DNA from 2 places in the Streptomyces sp. NPDC046465 genome. Region 1 is predicted to be linked to the other one. Evidence: riboswitches for the same ligand, from Rfam matches in the RefSeq annotation. Region 1 holds a riboswitch; the other holds the start of a gene.
What was found. Region 1 has a riboswitch for S-adenosylmethionine ahead of ABZ953_RS29940 (aminotransferase class V-fold PLP-dependent enzyme). Riboswitches for the same ligand answer to the same signal wherever they lie in the genome.
Positions count from the first base shown of each region.

Region 2: linked by a shared signal. The riboswitch ahead of thrC (threonine synthase) and the one ahead of ABZ953_RS29940 (aminotransferase class V-fold PLP-dependent enzyme) in region 1 are both predicted to bind S-adenosylmethionine.

Region 1 is NZ_JBEYZK010000021.1:150,703-157,756, reverse strand. Features, by position in the region: gene ABZ953_RS29950 (cytochrome bc complex cytochrome b subunit) at 1-1,458, shown strand, start outside; gene trpD (anthranilate phosphoribosyltransferase) at 1,634-2,698, shown strand; SAM riboswitch class IV at 2,798-2,915, shown strand; gene ABZ953_RS29940 (aminotransferase class V-fold PLP-dependent enzyme) at 3,104-4,477, shown strand; gene ABZ953_RS29935 (Lrp/AsnC ligand binding domain-containing protein) at 4,543-4,824, opposite strand; gene ABZ953_RS29930 (rhomboid family intramembrane serine protease) at 4,821-5,558, opposite strand; gene ABZ953_RS29925 (hypothetical protein) at 5,740-5,979, shown strand; gene ABZ953_RS29920 (NYN domain-containing protein) at 6,014-7,054, shown strand, end outside.
Region 2 is NZ_JBEYZK010000007.1:176,163-183,216, reverse strand. Features, by position in the region: gene ABZ953_RS13215 (right-handed parallel beta-helix repeat-containing protein) at 1-116, opposite strand, end outside; gene ABZ953_RS13210 (trehalose-6-phosphate synthase) at 231-1,637, opposite strand; gene ABZ953_RS13205 (hypothetical protein) at 1,687-1,965, opposite strand; gene ABZ953_RS13200 (glucosyl-3-phosphoglycerate synthase) at 2,094-3,038, opposite strand; SAM riboswitch class I at 3,175-3,345, shown strand; gene thrC (threonine synthase) at 3,363-4,658, shown strand; gene ABZ953_RS13190 (MoaD/ThiS family protein) at 4,775-5,050, shown strand; gene ABZ953_RS13185 (cold-shock protein) at 5,471-5,674, shown strand; gene groL (chaperonin GroEL) at 6,030-7,054, shown strand, end outside.

The DNA of each region.
Region 1 (7,054 bases):
ATCATCCTCACGGGTGTGTACCTGACGCTGTTCTTCCACCCGTCGATGAACGAGGTGGAGTACTCCGGCAGCTACATCCCGTTGCAGGGACAGCTGATGTCGGAGGCGTTCAACTCGACCATGCACATCTCCTTCGATGTGCGCGGTGGTCTGCTGATCCGGCAGATCCACCACTGGGCGGCGCTGATCTTCCTCTCCGGCATGTTCGTGCACATGATGCGCGTGTTCTTCACGGGTGCGTTCCGCAAGCCCCGTGAGGTCAACTGGCTGTTCGGCTTCCTGCTGTTCGTCCTCGGCATGTTCACCGGTTTCACCGGTTACTCGCTCCCGGACGACCTGCTCTCCGGTACCGGTGTCCGCTTCATGCAGGGCGCCATCCTGGGAGTGCCGATCGTCGGCACGTACCTGTCGATGTTCCTGTTCGGCGGGGAGTTCCCCGGCGGCGACTTCGTGGCCCGGTTCTACTCGGTGCACATCCTGCTGCTGCCGGGCATCATGCTCGGCCTCGTGGTGGCGCACCTGATCCTGGTCTTCTACCACAAGCACACGCAGTACGCGGGTGCCGGCAAGTCCAACAAGAACGTCGTGGGCATGCCGCTCCTGCCGGTCTACATGGCCAAGGCCGGAGGCTTCTTCTTCCTGGTCTTCGGTGTCATCGCGGTCATCGCGGCGATCGCCTCGATCAACCCGATCTGGGCCATCGGCCCGTACCGCCCGGACCAGGTGTCCACCGGCGCCCAGCCCGACTGGTACATGGGCTTCGCCGAGGGTCTGATCCGTGTGATGCCGGGCTGGGAGATCAACCTCTGGGGCCACACGCTCGCCCTGGGCGTGTTCATCCCGCTGGTCGTGGTCTTCCCGCTGGTCCTCGTGGCCATCGCGGTCTACCCGTTCATCGAGTCCTGGGTCACCGGCGACAAGCGCGAGCACCACATCCTGGACCGCCCGCGCAACGCCCCGACCCGTACGGCCTTCGGTGTCGCGTGGCTGACCGCGTACATGGTCATGCTCGTCGGTGGCGGCAACGACCTGTGGGCGACGCACTTCCACCTGTCGCTGAACGCGATCACCTGGTTCGTCCGGATCGGCTTCTTCGCCGGTCCTGTCATCGCCTTCATCGTCACCAAGCGGATCTGCCTGGGTCTGCAGCGGCGCGACAAGGACAAGGTGCTGCACGGCCGCGAGTCGGGCATCATCAAGCGGCTGCCGCACGGTGAGTTCATCGAGGTCCACGAGCCGCTCAGCCAGGACCAGCTGCACACCCTCACGGCGCACGAGCAGTACCAGCCGGTCGAGATCGGCCCGTCGGTCGACGAGAACGGTGTCGAGCGCAAGCTGTCGGGCTCGCAGAAGCTCCGGGCGAAGCTCTCCAAGGGCTACTACGGGGAGAACAACCAGATCCCCAAGCCCACCGCCGACGAGTACAAGGAGATCACGAGCGGCCACGGCCACCACTGATCAACCCGAGCTCCGAAGCTCCGACCGCTCCACGGTCGCCACGGCAAGAGCCCCGTCCATTGCATGGATGGGGCTCTTTGCCGTCCCGGAGGCTGGATAGGGTGGTCCCACCCCGAGCAGTCGGGGTGTTCCCTCCCTATACATCCATACGCAGACGAAAACACCAGGAGCGGCTATGAGCGCTGTGACCCCCGCAGGAGGCGACACCGCGGCGGCCCGTTCCTGGCCCGACGTGCTGAACGGCCTGCTCGACGGGCGGGACCAGAGCGCCGACGACACGGCGTGGGCCATGGACCGCATCATGCGGGGCGAGGCCACCGACGCGCAGATCGCGGGCTTCGTGATCGCGCTGCGGGCCAAGGGTGAGACGGTCGAGGAGATCTCCGGCCTGGTACGCGCCATGTACGCGCACGCCAACGTCATCGACGTGCCGGGCCCGAGCGTCGACATCGTCGGCACGGGCGGCGACGGGGCCAAGACCGTCAACATCTCCACCATGTCCGCGATCGTCGTCGCGGGAGCGGGCGCGAAGGTCGTCAAGCACGGCAACCGCGCCGCCTCCAGCGCGTCCGGCGCCTCCGACGTCCTGGAGAAGCTCGGCGTCAACCTGGACCTCACGCCCCGGCGGGTCGTCGAGGTCGCCGAAGAGGCGGGCATCACGTTCTGCTTCGCCGTGAAGTTCCACCCCGCGCTGCGGCACGCGGGCGCCGCGCGCAGCCAGCTGGGGATCAGGACCGTCTTCAACCTCCTCGGTCCGCTCACCAACCCGGCCAAGGTGCGGGCCCAGGCGGTCGGGGTCGCCGACCCGCGGATGGCGCCCATCGTGGCCGGGGTGTTCGCCGAGCGCGGGCACTCGTCCCTCGTCTTCCGCGGGGACGACGGGCTCGACGAGCTGACGACCACCGCGACCTCCCGGGTCTGGGTGGTGCGGGACGGCGCCGTGCGCGAGGAGGCCTTCGACCCCCGCGAGGTCGGCATCGGCCTGGTGCCGGTCGAGGCGCTGCGGGGCGCCGACGCCTCGTACAACGCGGAGGTGGCCCTGCGGCTGCTCGACGGCGAGAGCGGCCCGGTGCGGGACGCGGTGCTGCTGAACTCCGCGGCGGCCTTGGTCGCCCTCTCGCCGACCGGTGAGCCGCTCGTGGAGCAGATCCGGGCCGGGATGGCGAGGGCGGCGCAGGCGATCGACTCGGGCGCCGCGAAGCGGGCCCTGGAGCGCTGGGTGGCGGCCAGCAACCGCTGAGCCCGCCGCGGGCGGCAGCCCCCCCATGTGACGTAAGGCGCAGTCCGGATTCTGGACTGCGCCTTGCGCGTCGAAGATCGTGTGGCAGGATGCTGCACAGGTCATGAGTGACAGCGACTACGGCCCCGGCCCGCTGTCCGGCAACCCTCCGTCCGTGGCGGGGTGCCCCGGGTGAAGACCAGGCCGTACGCAGCGAGGCGTATGGCAAGCGCGGACCCCTGGACATCGGTGAATGTCCGCCCCTGGGGTCCTGGTCCTCAAGGGAGCAGTCTCGTGAGCAAGCGAATGTGCTAGGGCCTTCGGCCCCTTTCCGCGCACCCTTTTTCTCTTCATCACTGCCTCGCCGTACCCCTCTGCCGTACGCGCCCTCGCAGTGAACTCACTTGTCTCTTACGGGAGTTCGCCATGTCTGTTTCCGCTGTTGCCGCCGACCCGTCCGTCTGCGCCCCGCTGGCCGTCCTCGGCAGGGACGTCACCGTTCCGCTGGTCACCGGCGGCGAGGTGACGTACGCGGCCCTTGACTACGCGGCGAGCGCGCCCGCGCTGCAGCGGGTGTGGGACGACGTGGCCGCGTACGCCCCGTACTACGGCAGCGTGCACCGCGGGGCCGGCTACCTCTCGCAGCTCTCCACGGACCTCTTCGAGAACTCCCGCAAGACCGTCGCCGAGTTCCTCGGCTGCCGCGAGGACGACCAGGTCGTCTTCACCCGCTCCACCACCGACTCCCTGAACCTGCTCGCCGCCGCCCTGCCCGCCGACTGCCAGGTCTTCGTCTTCGAGACCGAGCACCACGCCTCGCTCCTTCCGTGGCGGGACGCCCGCGTCACCTACCTCAACGCGCCGCGCACCCCCGACGAGGCCGTGCACACCCTGGAGCGCGCACTCGCCGACCGCGATCCCTACGGCCCCGCCCTCGTCTGCGTGACCGGCGCCTCCAACGTCACCGGCGAGCTCTGGCCGGTGCGTGAACTGGCCGCCGCCGCGCACGCGCACGGCGCCCGCATCGTCCTCGACGCCGCCCAGCTCGCGCCCCACCACCCCGTCTCCATCGGTGAGTTGGACGTGGACTGGGTCGCCTTCTCCGGGCACAAGCTGTACGCGCCCTTCGGCTCGGGCGTCCTCGCGGGCCGCTCCGACTGGCTGCGCGCCGCCGAGCCGTACCTCGCCGGTGGCGGCGCCTCGCGGAAGGTGGCGCGACGCGCCGACGGTGGTGTGGACGTGGAGTGGCACGACTCCGCGGCCCGGCACGAGGCCGGTTCCCCGAACGTCATCGGCGTCTACTCCATCGCCTCCGCCTGCAAGGCGCTCACCGACGCGGGCTTCGACGAGCTCGTCGCCCGGGAGCAGTACCTGATCAGCAAGGTGCGCGAGGGCCTCGCCGAGGTGCCCGCCGTGCGCGTGCTCTCGCTCTTCGGGGACGACGCGCCGCGCGTGGGCGTCATCTCCTTCGTCGTGGACGGCTGGAACAGCTCGCACTTCGCCGCCGCGCTCTCCGCCGAGTACGGGATCGGCGTACGGGACGGCCTGTTCTGCGCCCACCCGCTGGTGCGCACCCTGCTCGGCAGCGAGCCGGACGAGCCCGGCGAGTGCGGCGCCCCCGAGGCCGCGCCCGGCGAGAAGTCGCTGAACGCCATCCGGGTGAGCTTCGGCGCGGGCACCCCCGACGAGCACGTCGAGCGTTTCGTGCGCGCCGTCAAGGAGCTGGTGGCGGACGGCGCCCGGTGGAACTACCGCACCGAGGACGGGCGTTGCGTGCCGGACACCGGTGCCGCCGTCTGATCCGGCCTGATGCGGCCTGATCCGGCCTGATGCGGCCTGATCCGGCCTGATCAGGCCGGAAGGCCCTAGGAGTCGAGGCCGATCGCGAAGGCCGCTTCCAGGTCGTGCTGTGAGTACGTACGGAACGCCACGTGCGTGTCGGTGCCCTCGACGCCGGGGATCTTGCTGATCCGGCCCGGGATGACGTCCGCGAGGTCGTCGTGGCGCGGCACCCGCACCATCGCGATCAGGTCGTACGTACCGGTCACGGAGAAGACCTCACTGACGGAGTCCAGCGCGGCGATCGACTCGGCGATCTCCGGGATCCGGTCCACGCTGGTCTTGATGAGCACGATCGCGGTGATCACGGCTGGCTGTCTCCCTCGGTGGCCGGTGCGCTGCCTTTCACGTGCACTCTAGTCCTCCGCACACGCCACCCCCACGCGTACAGGAAGCCGAGCGAGAAGCCCACCAGATGGGCCAGATAGGCGACTCCCGTACCGTTTCCGCCCTGCCCCGCCGCCAGCCACTGCAGCGCCACCCAGAACGGCAGCACCACCCACGCGGGAAAGCGCAGCGGCAGGAAGAAGAGGAACGGGAAAAGGCTGGTGACGCGCGCCCGTGGGAAGAGATAGAGGCAAGCGCCGAGGACGGCGGAGATCGCCCCCGACGCTCCCACGAGCGTCTGGTCGGAGCCCGCGTGCGCGGCCGCGTAGGCGAGCAGGGCGAGATATCCGCAGCTGAGGTAGAAGAAGGCGTACTGGAGGTGGCCCATGCGTTCCTCGACCATGACCCCGAACACGTACAAGAACAGCATGTTCCCCAGCAGATGAAGCCAGCTGCCGTGCACGAACAGGGCGGTGAACGGGCCGAGGGCGGCGCTCGGGACACCGCTGAACAGTTCGACGGGTACCACTCCCCACCGCTCGAAGTAGACCTGTTGCGCACCGATCAACTCGTCGCCGCGGCCGTAGGAGGGGTTGAACCCGGAGACCGGGGAGATCAGGAAGACCGCGCAGCAGACGGCGATCAGGCCGTACGTCACCGGGGCGGTTCCCCCTCCGATCAGCCGGCCTGCCTTCGTACGCCATGTGCGGATCATGAACAGAGCATGACGTAACGGGCACTACCTCCGCAGACCGCCATGCCGCTCGGCAGGCCGCCGCATGGCGCCCCTTACAGGCCTTAGGGTTACGGGCAGTGCGCAGACGGAAACTCGCGTACGCCCCACGGTCGCCGATGATGTCGCCGCTACCAGTCACCGACGAAAGCGAACAGCCACGATGACGGTTCCTCTGCCGACCGCCACCACCCGGTGGCGCTGCACGCTGTGCGGCAATCTCACGCGTTTCGATGTGACCCGCAGCTCGAAGGTCGTCGAGTATGTGCATCTCGACCTGGCCGGAGAGTCGAACGTCGAAGAACGTGAGGTGGTCAGTGAGACCATCGAGTCCGTGCGTTGCCGCTGGTGCAACGCCGTGGATCAGGTGGAACTCGTGGACAGGCCGGGCGCCGACTCCTGACGGAGCGGGGCCCGCACAGCTAGTGGGGTGACGGATGGTGGAGAGCTCAGGCGGGGAGCCGGACGACGGCGCCGCTGAGGTGCTCGACCGTCCGCTGCCCGACGGGGTGCGCCGACGGGTCGTCCATATCGTCTCGGACGGCTTCGGCGGGCTCACCCTGGCCGAATTGCCCGCCCAGCTGCGGCAGTACGCGCGCTTCACGCCCACCCGGCGCGCGAAGTTCGCGGGCAACGCCATGGCGGCCGCGCTGGAGAACGACACCCTCTTCCGCCAGCGCATCGGCGAACGCCTCAGGGAGGCCCAGAGCGAGCTCGCCGCCGCCCTGGACGCGGGCTCTCCGCCGCCGGCCGCCGATCCGCTGGATGTGGCGGCCGCCGCCTATGTGCTGCGCCCGGCGGGCTGGGTGAAGCTGGTCACCGCCGCGGGCGAGGAGGCCCAGCGGGCCGACGCCGAGCGCGCGGACGACGAGACCAGGGCCGAGCTCGACCGGCTGCGCGAGGAGCTCGCCGTCGCCCGCGGGCAGACCAAGGCGGAGACCGAGCGGCTGCGCGCCGAGCTCGACATGGTGCGCAGGGAAGCCGAGTCGATGCACCGCAAACTGCGCGGGGCGCTCAGCGACGTCAAGCGCGGTGAGGCCGCGCTGCGCAAGGCCGCCGTCGAGGCCGAGGCCGTGCGCGCCGAGGGCCAGGCGCAGGTGTCCGCCGCCGAGAGCGAGGCGCGGCGGCTCAAGGCGCGGCTCGGCGAGACGGAGGCCGCCCTGGAAGCCAGCCGCAGGGCGGCGCGCGAGGGGCGCAGCGTCGAGGACATGCGGCTGCGGCTGCTGCTCGACACCGTGCTGGACGCGGCCCAGGGGCTGCGGCGCGAACTGGCCCTGCCACCGGTCTCCGTGCGGCCCGCGGAGACCGTGGACGCCGTCGAGCCGGGGCGGATGTCGCCCAAGGACATCGCGGCCCGCGCGCTCTCCGAGAGCGACCCGGCGATCCTGGACCAGCTGCTCGCGCTGCCGCAGGCGCACCTGGTCGTCGACGGCTACAACGTCACCAAGACCGGCTACCCGACGATGCCGTTGGAGAAG
Region 2 (7,054 bases), on a different contig from region 1:
GTTCGTGCGGTGCCGGTTTGTGCGGTGCCGGTTTGTGCGGCGGCGGGGGACGCGGCCGCGCCGGTGGTGGCGAGAGCGGTGAGGATCACGATGCTCGTGCTGCGGCGCAGGGTCATGCGGGGACCGTAGTGACGGTGCCCGCGCCGGGCCCATGGACAAACCGAAGCGGTCCTTGGACTGGCCGAGGTCTTCCGCCGTACTCGGTTGCCGTACTCGGTTGCCGTGCTCGGTCAGCCGGTGAGGGCCCGCAACTGGTCCAGGAACCACTGCGCGGGCGGCAGCGCCGTCGCCGCCGACGCGAGACGCTTGGTGCGCTCGGCGCGCTCGTCGTCCGGCATGGTCAGCGCCGTGTGCAGGGCGGCGGCCGTGGCCGTGATGTCGTACGGGTTCACCGTCAGCGCGTCCTCGCCCAGCTCCTCGTACGCCCCCGCCTCCCGCGAGAGCACGAGCGCGCAGCCCTCGTCGGAGACGACGGGGACCTCCTTGGCGACGAGGTTCATGCCGTCGCGGATGGGGTTGACCAGGGCCACGTCCGCCATCCGGTAGGCGGCGAGGGAGCGCGCGAAGTCGTCCTTGACGTGCAGTACGACGGGGGTCCAGCCGGGCGTGCCGTAGCGGGAGTTGATGTCGGCGGCGACCCGGGAGACCTCGTCCGTGTAGTCGCGGTAGACCGCCAGGTCCTGCCGCGACGGGTAGGCGAAGGCGACGTGCACGACGCGCTCGTGCCACTCGGGGCGGGTGTCGAGGAGCTCGCGGTAGGCCAGCATGCCCCGCACGATGTTCTTGGAGAGCTCGGTGCGGTCCACCCGGACGATCAGCTTGCGGGCCTCCCCGTCCTGCTCGCCCGCCTGCTCCCGCAGCGCCCGCATCCGCTCCTCGACGTCGTCCCGCCGCGACCGCTCCCGCAGGAAGTCCGCGTCGGCGCCGAGCCCGTGCACCCCGATCCGGGTGCCCGTGGTCCCGCCGACGATCTGTACGCAGCACTCCGTGAACGCGTCCGCCCACCGCCCGGTCAGGAAGGCGAGCCGGTCGGCGCCGAGCATCCCGCGCAGCAACTGCTCCGCGATGTCGTCCGGCAGCATCCTGAAGTAGTCGGCGGGCGCCCAGGGAGTGTGCGAGAAGTGGCCGATGCGCACGTCCTCGCGCAGCTCGCGGAGCATGCCGGGCACCAGCGCCAGGTGGTAGTCCTGTACGAGGACCGCCGCGCCCGGCGCCGCCTCCGCGGCCAGTGCCTCGGCGAAGGCGCGGTTGTACGTCTCGTACGCCGCCCACTGCGCACGGAACTCCGGTCCGAAAACCGGCTCGAGCGGGGTCTGGTAGAGCATGTGGTGGACGAACCACAGCACCGAGTTCGCGATGCCGTTGTACGCGGCCGCGTGCACGTCCGCGTCGATGTCCAGCATCCGGACGCCGTCCTCGCCGACGCCGCGCCGCACCGCCTCGCGGTCGCCGTCGCCGAGCGCCGCGCACACCCACAGGGCGTCCGCCTCGTCGCCGATGGCGCTGAGCCCGGACACCAGGCCGCCGCCGCCGCGCTTGGCGGACAGCTCCCCGTCCTCTCCCACCGTGTACGAGACGGGGCCGCGGTTGGAGGCGACCAGTACCTGCGCTGCTGACGATTCGTACTCGGAGACCATGTGGCAGAACGTAGCCCGTCCCGGGGACGGGCAAACGTACGGCCGGTGGTCAGTCCCGACGCCTGCGCCCCGCGGCGATCAGCAGCACGCCCAGGACGCACAGTGCGACCGCGATCCCGCCGTACAACAGGGCCCGGGAGTCCCCGGTCGTGGCGAGCTCACCGGCCGGGCGCCCGTGCGGCTGTCCGGGCTGCGGCGGGGCGGGGGGCGGGGCGGGGGCGGTCGCCGTGAGGTGCTTGACGACCGGCGCGGGGGCGGCTGCCGCGGTCGCCGGTGGCGCGCTGACGGCGAGCGCGCCCACCGCGACCGCGGCGGAGGCGATCCCCACCGCGCTCCGTCCGACTCTGTCCCACAACGCAGCTCTGGCCCACGCAGCTCTGGCCCACGCAGCTCTATCCCACACAGATCTATCCCACATAAGACGGAAATGTAGGCAAAGCACATCATCGGCGGAGGTTACGCCACGCGACGATGCGCATACTCGGCGATATCCGTCATCGGCGGACGCTCCTCCGTGTCGACCGCGTACGTCCGCGGCACGAACCCGTGCTCGCCCCGCTCGAACTGCGTCAGTTCGGGCCGCAGCAGATGGCCGCGGGCGAGCCGCAGCTGCGCCGTCCGGTATATCGCCGCCGCCATCCGCCCGAGCGCCTGCCCGTCCTGGTGCCGGTGCCTGCGCACCCCGACATCGACCTGCGCGAGCGCGTCAAGACCCACGGTGTGCAGCGCGTCGACGAGCAGCCCCAGCTCCACGCCGTATCCGACGGGAAACGGCAGCCGCTCGAGGAGCGACCTGCGCGCCGCGTACTCGCCGCCCAGCGGCTGGACGAACCCCGCGAGGCGCGGCCAGTGCATGTTCAGGAGCGGGCGCGCCATCAGCTCGGTCACCCGGCCGCCCTGACCCGCCGCGGCGCCGAGCGGCCGGTCGTACATGGCCTTCACGAAGGCCACGTCCGGGTCGGTGAGCAGCGGTCCCACGATGCCCGAGACGAAGTCCGCGGAGAACTCCCGAAGGTCCGCGTCGACGAAGGCCACGACGTCCCCGCCGGTCACGAGCAGTGACCGCCACAGGACCTCGCCCTTGCCGGGCACCGGTGAGATGCGCGGCAGGATCTCGTCCCGGTGGACGACCTTGGCGCCCGCCGCCGACGCGACCTCGGCCGTACGGTCCGTGGAGCCTGAGTCGATCACCACGAGCTCGTCGACCAGCGGAATCTTCTCCATCAGAGCGCGGCGGATCTCGGCGACGATCTCGCCGACCGTCCCCTCCTCGTCGAGCGCGGGCAGTACGACGCTCACCGAGGTTCCTGACGCGCGTTTGGCGGCGACCAGGAGGTCCAGCGGGCGGTCGGCGACGGACCAGGAACGCCTGCTCAGCCAGTGCTCGACCTCTTCCAGCACGGTCGCGGTCCTCCCATATGTGATCCATCTCGCGGTTCGGACGACTATCTCAAGGGTCCGGGGCTTCGGTTACAGTCTTGAACAACGCCGGTGACCATCGCATGTCGGGGGTCCCGGGCGTCACACAATCGAATACCGCTCATCCAGAGGGGCAGAGGGATACGGCCCGTTGAAGCCCCGGCAACCACCCAGCCGCGCGTCGCAAGACGCAAGTGTCACCGTGTGCGCGATCAGCGCCGCGAGGCTCCCGGCTCGGGAAGGTGCCAATTCCGTCTCGCGGCGAGATGCGTCGCGAGGAAGATGAGGAGAAAGGGCCTCGCCTCCATGGCTGTGCAGACTGTCGCCACCGAAAACACCACCTCTTCCGTAGACCTCGGCCCCGCATCGGGTCTCTCCTGCCGAGAGTGCGGCACGAAGTTCCCGCTCGGTCCGATCTTCGCGTGCGTCGAGTGTTTCGGCCCCCTCGAAGTCGCGTACGACCTGCCGCTGGGCGACCCGGAATCTCTGCGCAAGCAGATCGAGGCCGGTCCCGCCAACATCTGGCGTTATGCCCCGCTCCTGCCCGTCCCCGCCGACGTCGCCGAGAAGCCGAACCTGAACCCCGGCTGGACCAAGCTGGTCAAGGCCGACAACCTCGCGCGTGAACTGGGCGTCGACCAGGGCAAGTTGTTCGTCAAGGACGACTCGGGCAACCCCACGCACTCCTTCAAGGACCGGGTCGTCGCGCAGGCGCTCGAAGCCGCGCGTGCCTTCGGCTTCACCACCCTCTCCTGCTCCTCCACCGGCAACCTGGCGGGCGCCGTCGGCGCCGCCGCGGCCCGCGCCGGTTTCCGCTCCTGCGTGTTCATCCCGCACGACCTGGAGCAGGGCAAGGTCGTCATGGCCGCGGTGTACGGCGGCGAGCTCGTCGGCATCGAGGGCAACTACGACGACGTGAACCGCTTCTGCTCCGAGCTCATCGGCGACCCGCTGGGCGAGGGCTGGGGCTTCGTCAACGTCAACCTGCGGCCCTACTACGGCGAGGGCTCCAAGACCCTCGCGTACGAGATCTGCGAGCAGCTCGGCTGGGAGCTGCCCGACCAGCTGGTCATCCCGATCGCCTCGGGCTCGCAGCTCACGAAGATCGACAAGGGTCTGAAGGAGCTCATCGCGCTGGGCCTCGTCGAGGACAAGCCGTACAAGATCTTCGGCGCCCAGGCCGAGGGCTGTTCCCCGGTGTCGACCGCCTTCAAGGCAGGTCACGACGTGGTCCGCCCCCAGAAGCCGAACACCATCGCCAAGTCCCTCGCCATCGGCAACCCCGCCGACGGGCCGTACGTCCTGGACATCGCGCGCCGCACGGGTGGCGCCGTGGAGGACGTGAACGACGAACAGGTCGTCGAGGCGATCGAGCTGCTCGCTCGGACCGAGGGGATCTTCGCGGAGACCGCGGGCGGTGTGACGGTGGGCGTCACGCGGAAGCTGGTCGACGCCGGGCTCATCGACCCGGCCCTCACCACGGTGGTGTTGAACACCGGGGACGGGCTCAAGACGCTCGACGCGGTTGCCGAGAGGTCTCAGGCGACGGCGACGATCAAGCCGAGCCTCGACGCGTTTCGCTCCGCGGGTCTCGCCGGTTAAGTCGCCGTTGGGCCCGTCGCTCGCCGCCGACTGCGGGTCGTGGTCCGTCCTCGCGCAGTTCCCCGCGCCCCTTTCAGGGCGCCTCCCCTCCGCCCCCGTACCCCTGAGGTGAACCCATGAGTGTCAACGTCCGGATTCCCACCATTCTCCGCACCTACACCGGCGGCAAGGCCGAGGTCGCCGCCGAGGGGGCGAACCTCGGTGAGGTCATCGCCGATCTGGAGAAGAACCACACGGGCATCGCGGCCCGCGTCCTGGACGACCAGGGCAAGCTGCGCCGTTTCGTGAACGTGTACGTCAACGACGACGACGTCCGCTTCGAACAGGGCCTGGAGACGGCCACCCCGGACGGCGCGGGCGTCTCGATCATTCCGGCCGTCGCCGGCGGCTGATCCTTTTCCGCAAGAACCCTGCTTAAACCGAATTGCCCTCTCCGGTCGAGAAACGGAGGGGGCAATTCTGCATGGTTGAGCGCGGTACAGTTGGGAAGAGTGCTTCGCCGTTAATGCCGAGCGCATATACGAAGTCGGCCTGGAGCCGACAAGAAGTAGCCAAAGAGCGCTGCCCATTTGAACCTTATGTGGCTTTTGCCTGGCCCTTCTTGCCCTGAATCGTGGCGAATTCTCCGCATATTACCGATCGGGCGTGCCCAGAATTCTCGTCCGATTGACCTGTTGCAGACGGCAGTTGGACAGATACATTCAGCGGCGGTCGACGCGTTCCGGCGCACACCCCCAGCAGTGGGGGGTGAGGTCTGACCCGGGTCCGCGAAGTGCGGTCCTGTGCAAGGGCCAGTAATAGGGGAGTTAGGCATGGCTCAGGGCACCGTCAAGTGGTTCAACGCGGAGAAGGGGTACGGCTTCATCGCGGTCGACGGTGGTGCGGATGTTTTCGTCCACTACAGCGCGATCCAGATGGACGGGTACCGCACCCTTGAAGAAGGTCAGCGAGTCGAATTCGAGATCTCGCAGGGCCAGAAGGGTCCGCAGGCGGACATGGTCAAGCTCGCCGTCTAGCTCGGCGCGACCGACCACCGAAGCAAGCATCGCGAGGGGCTCGTATCCCAGCCGGGGTACGGGCCCCTCGTGTGCGTGGGGTACGCGGGGGCGCGCGCCCGGAAGCTGTCCGGGATCCAGAGAGGCGCTTGCACTCGCAGGGGTCGAGTGCTAATCATTGGGCTTAGCACTCTCCGAGTGAGAGTGACAGAACTTGGATCGGGTCGGTGAGGCCCGCAGGCCGGGTGGGGCAAGGAACCACAAGGGCTGCAGGCCGTCCGTCGCGGGCGCCGGCACGATCTGTTTGCTTGCGTTTCCTTCCCCAAGCTCTTAACGAGCTGGGGGAGACCCCATTCGTCCGGGAGGACCACTTCACATGGCCAAGATCATCGCGTTCGACGAGGAGGCACGGCGCGGCCTCGAGCGCGGCATGAACCAGCTCGCCGACGCCGTCAAGGTGACCCTGGGCCCCAAGGGTCGCAACGTCGTCCTCGAGAAGAAGTGGGGTGCCCCCACGATCACCAACGATGGTGTGTCCATCGCCAAGGAGATCGAGCTCGAGGACCCGTACGAGAAGATCGGCGCCGAGCTGGTCAAGGAGGTCGCGAAGAAGACGGACGACGTCGCCGGTGACGGCACGACGACCGCGACCGTCCTGGCCCAGGCGCTGGTCCGCGAGGGCCTGCGCAACGTGGCCGCCGGTGCCAACCCGATGGCCCTCAAGCGCGGCATCGAGAAGGCCGTCGAGGCCGTCTCGGGCGCCCTGCTCGAGCAGGCCAAGGACGTGGAGACCAAGGAGCAGATCGCTTCGACGGCCTCCATCTCCGCCGCCGACACCCAGATCGGCGAGCTCATCGCCGAGGCGATGGACAAGGTCGGCAAGGAAGGCGTCATCACCGTCGAGGAGTCGCAGACCTTCGGGCTCGAGCTTGAGCTCACCGAGGGCATGCGCTTCGACAAGGGCTACATCTCGGCGTACTTCGCGACCGACATGGAGCGTATGGAGGCGTCACTCGACGACCCGTACATCCTGATCGTCAACTCGAAGATCTCGAACGTGAAGGACCTCCTTCCGCTCCTCGAGAAGGTCATGCAGTCCGGCAAGCCGCTGCTGATCATCGCCGAGGACGTCGAGGGCGAGGCCCTGTCGACCCTGGTCGTCAACAAGATCCGTGGCACCTTCAAGTCCGTCGCCGTCAAGGCCCCGGGCTTCGGTGACCGCCGCAAGGCCATGCTCGGCGACATCGCCATCCTCACCGGTGGCACCGTCATCTCCGAGGAGGTCGGCCTCAAGCTGGAGAACGCCGGTCTCGACCTGCTCGGCCGCGCCCGCAAGGTCGTCATCACCAAGGACGAGACGACCATCGTCGACGGCTCCGGTGAGAGCGACCAGGTCCAGGG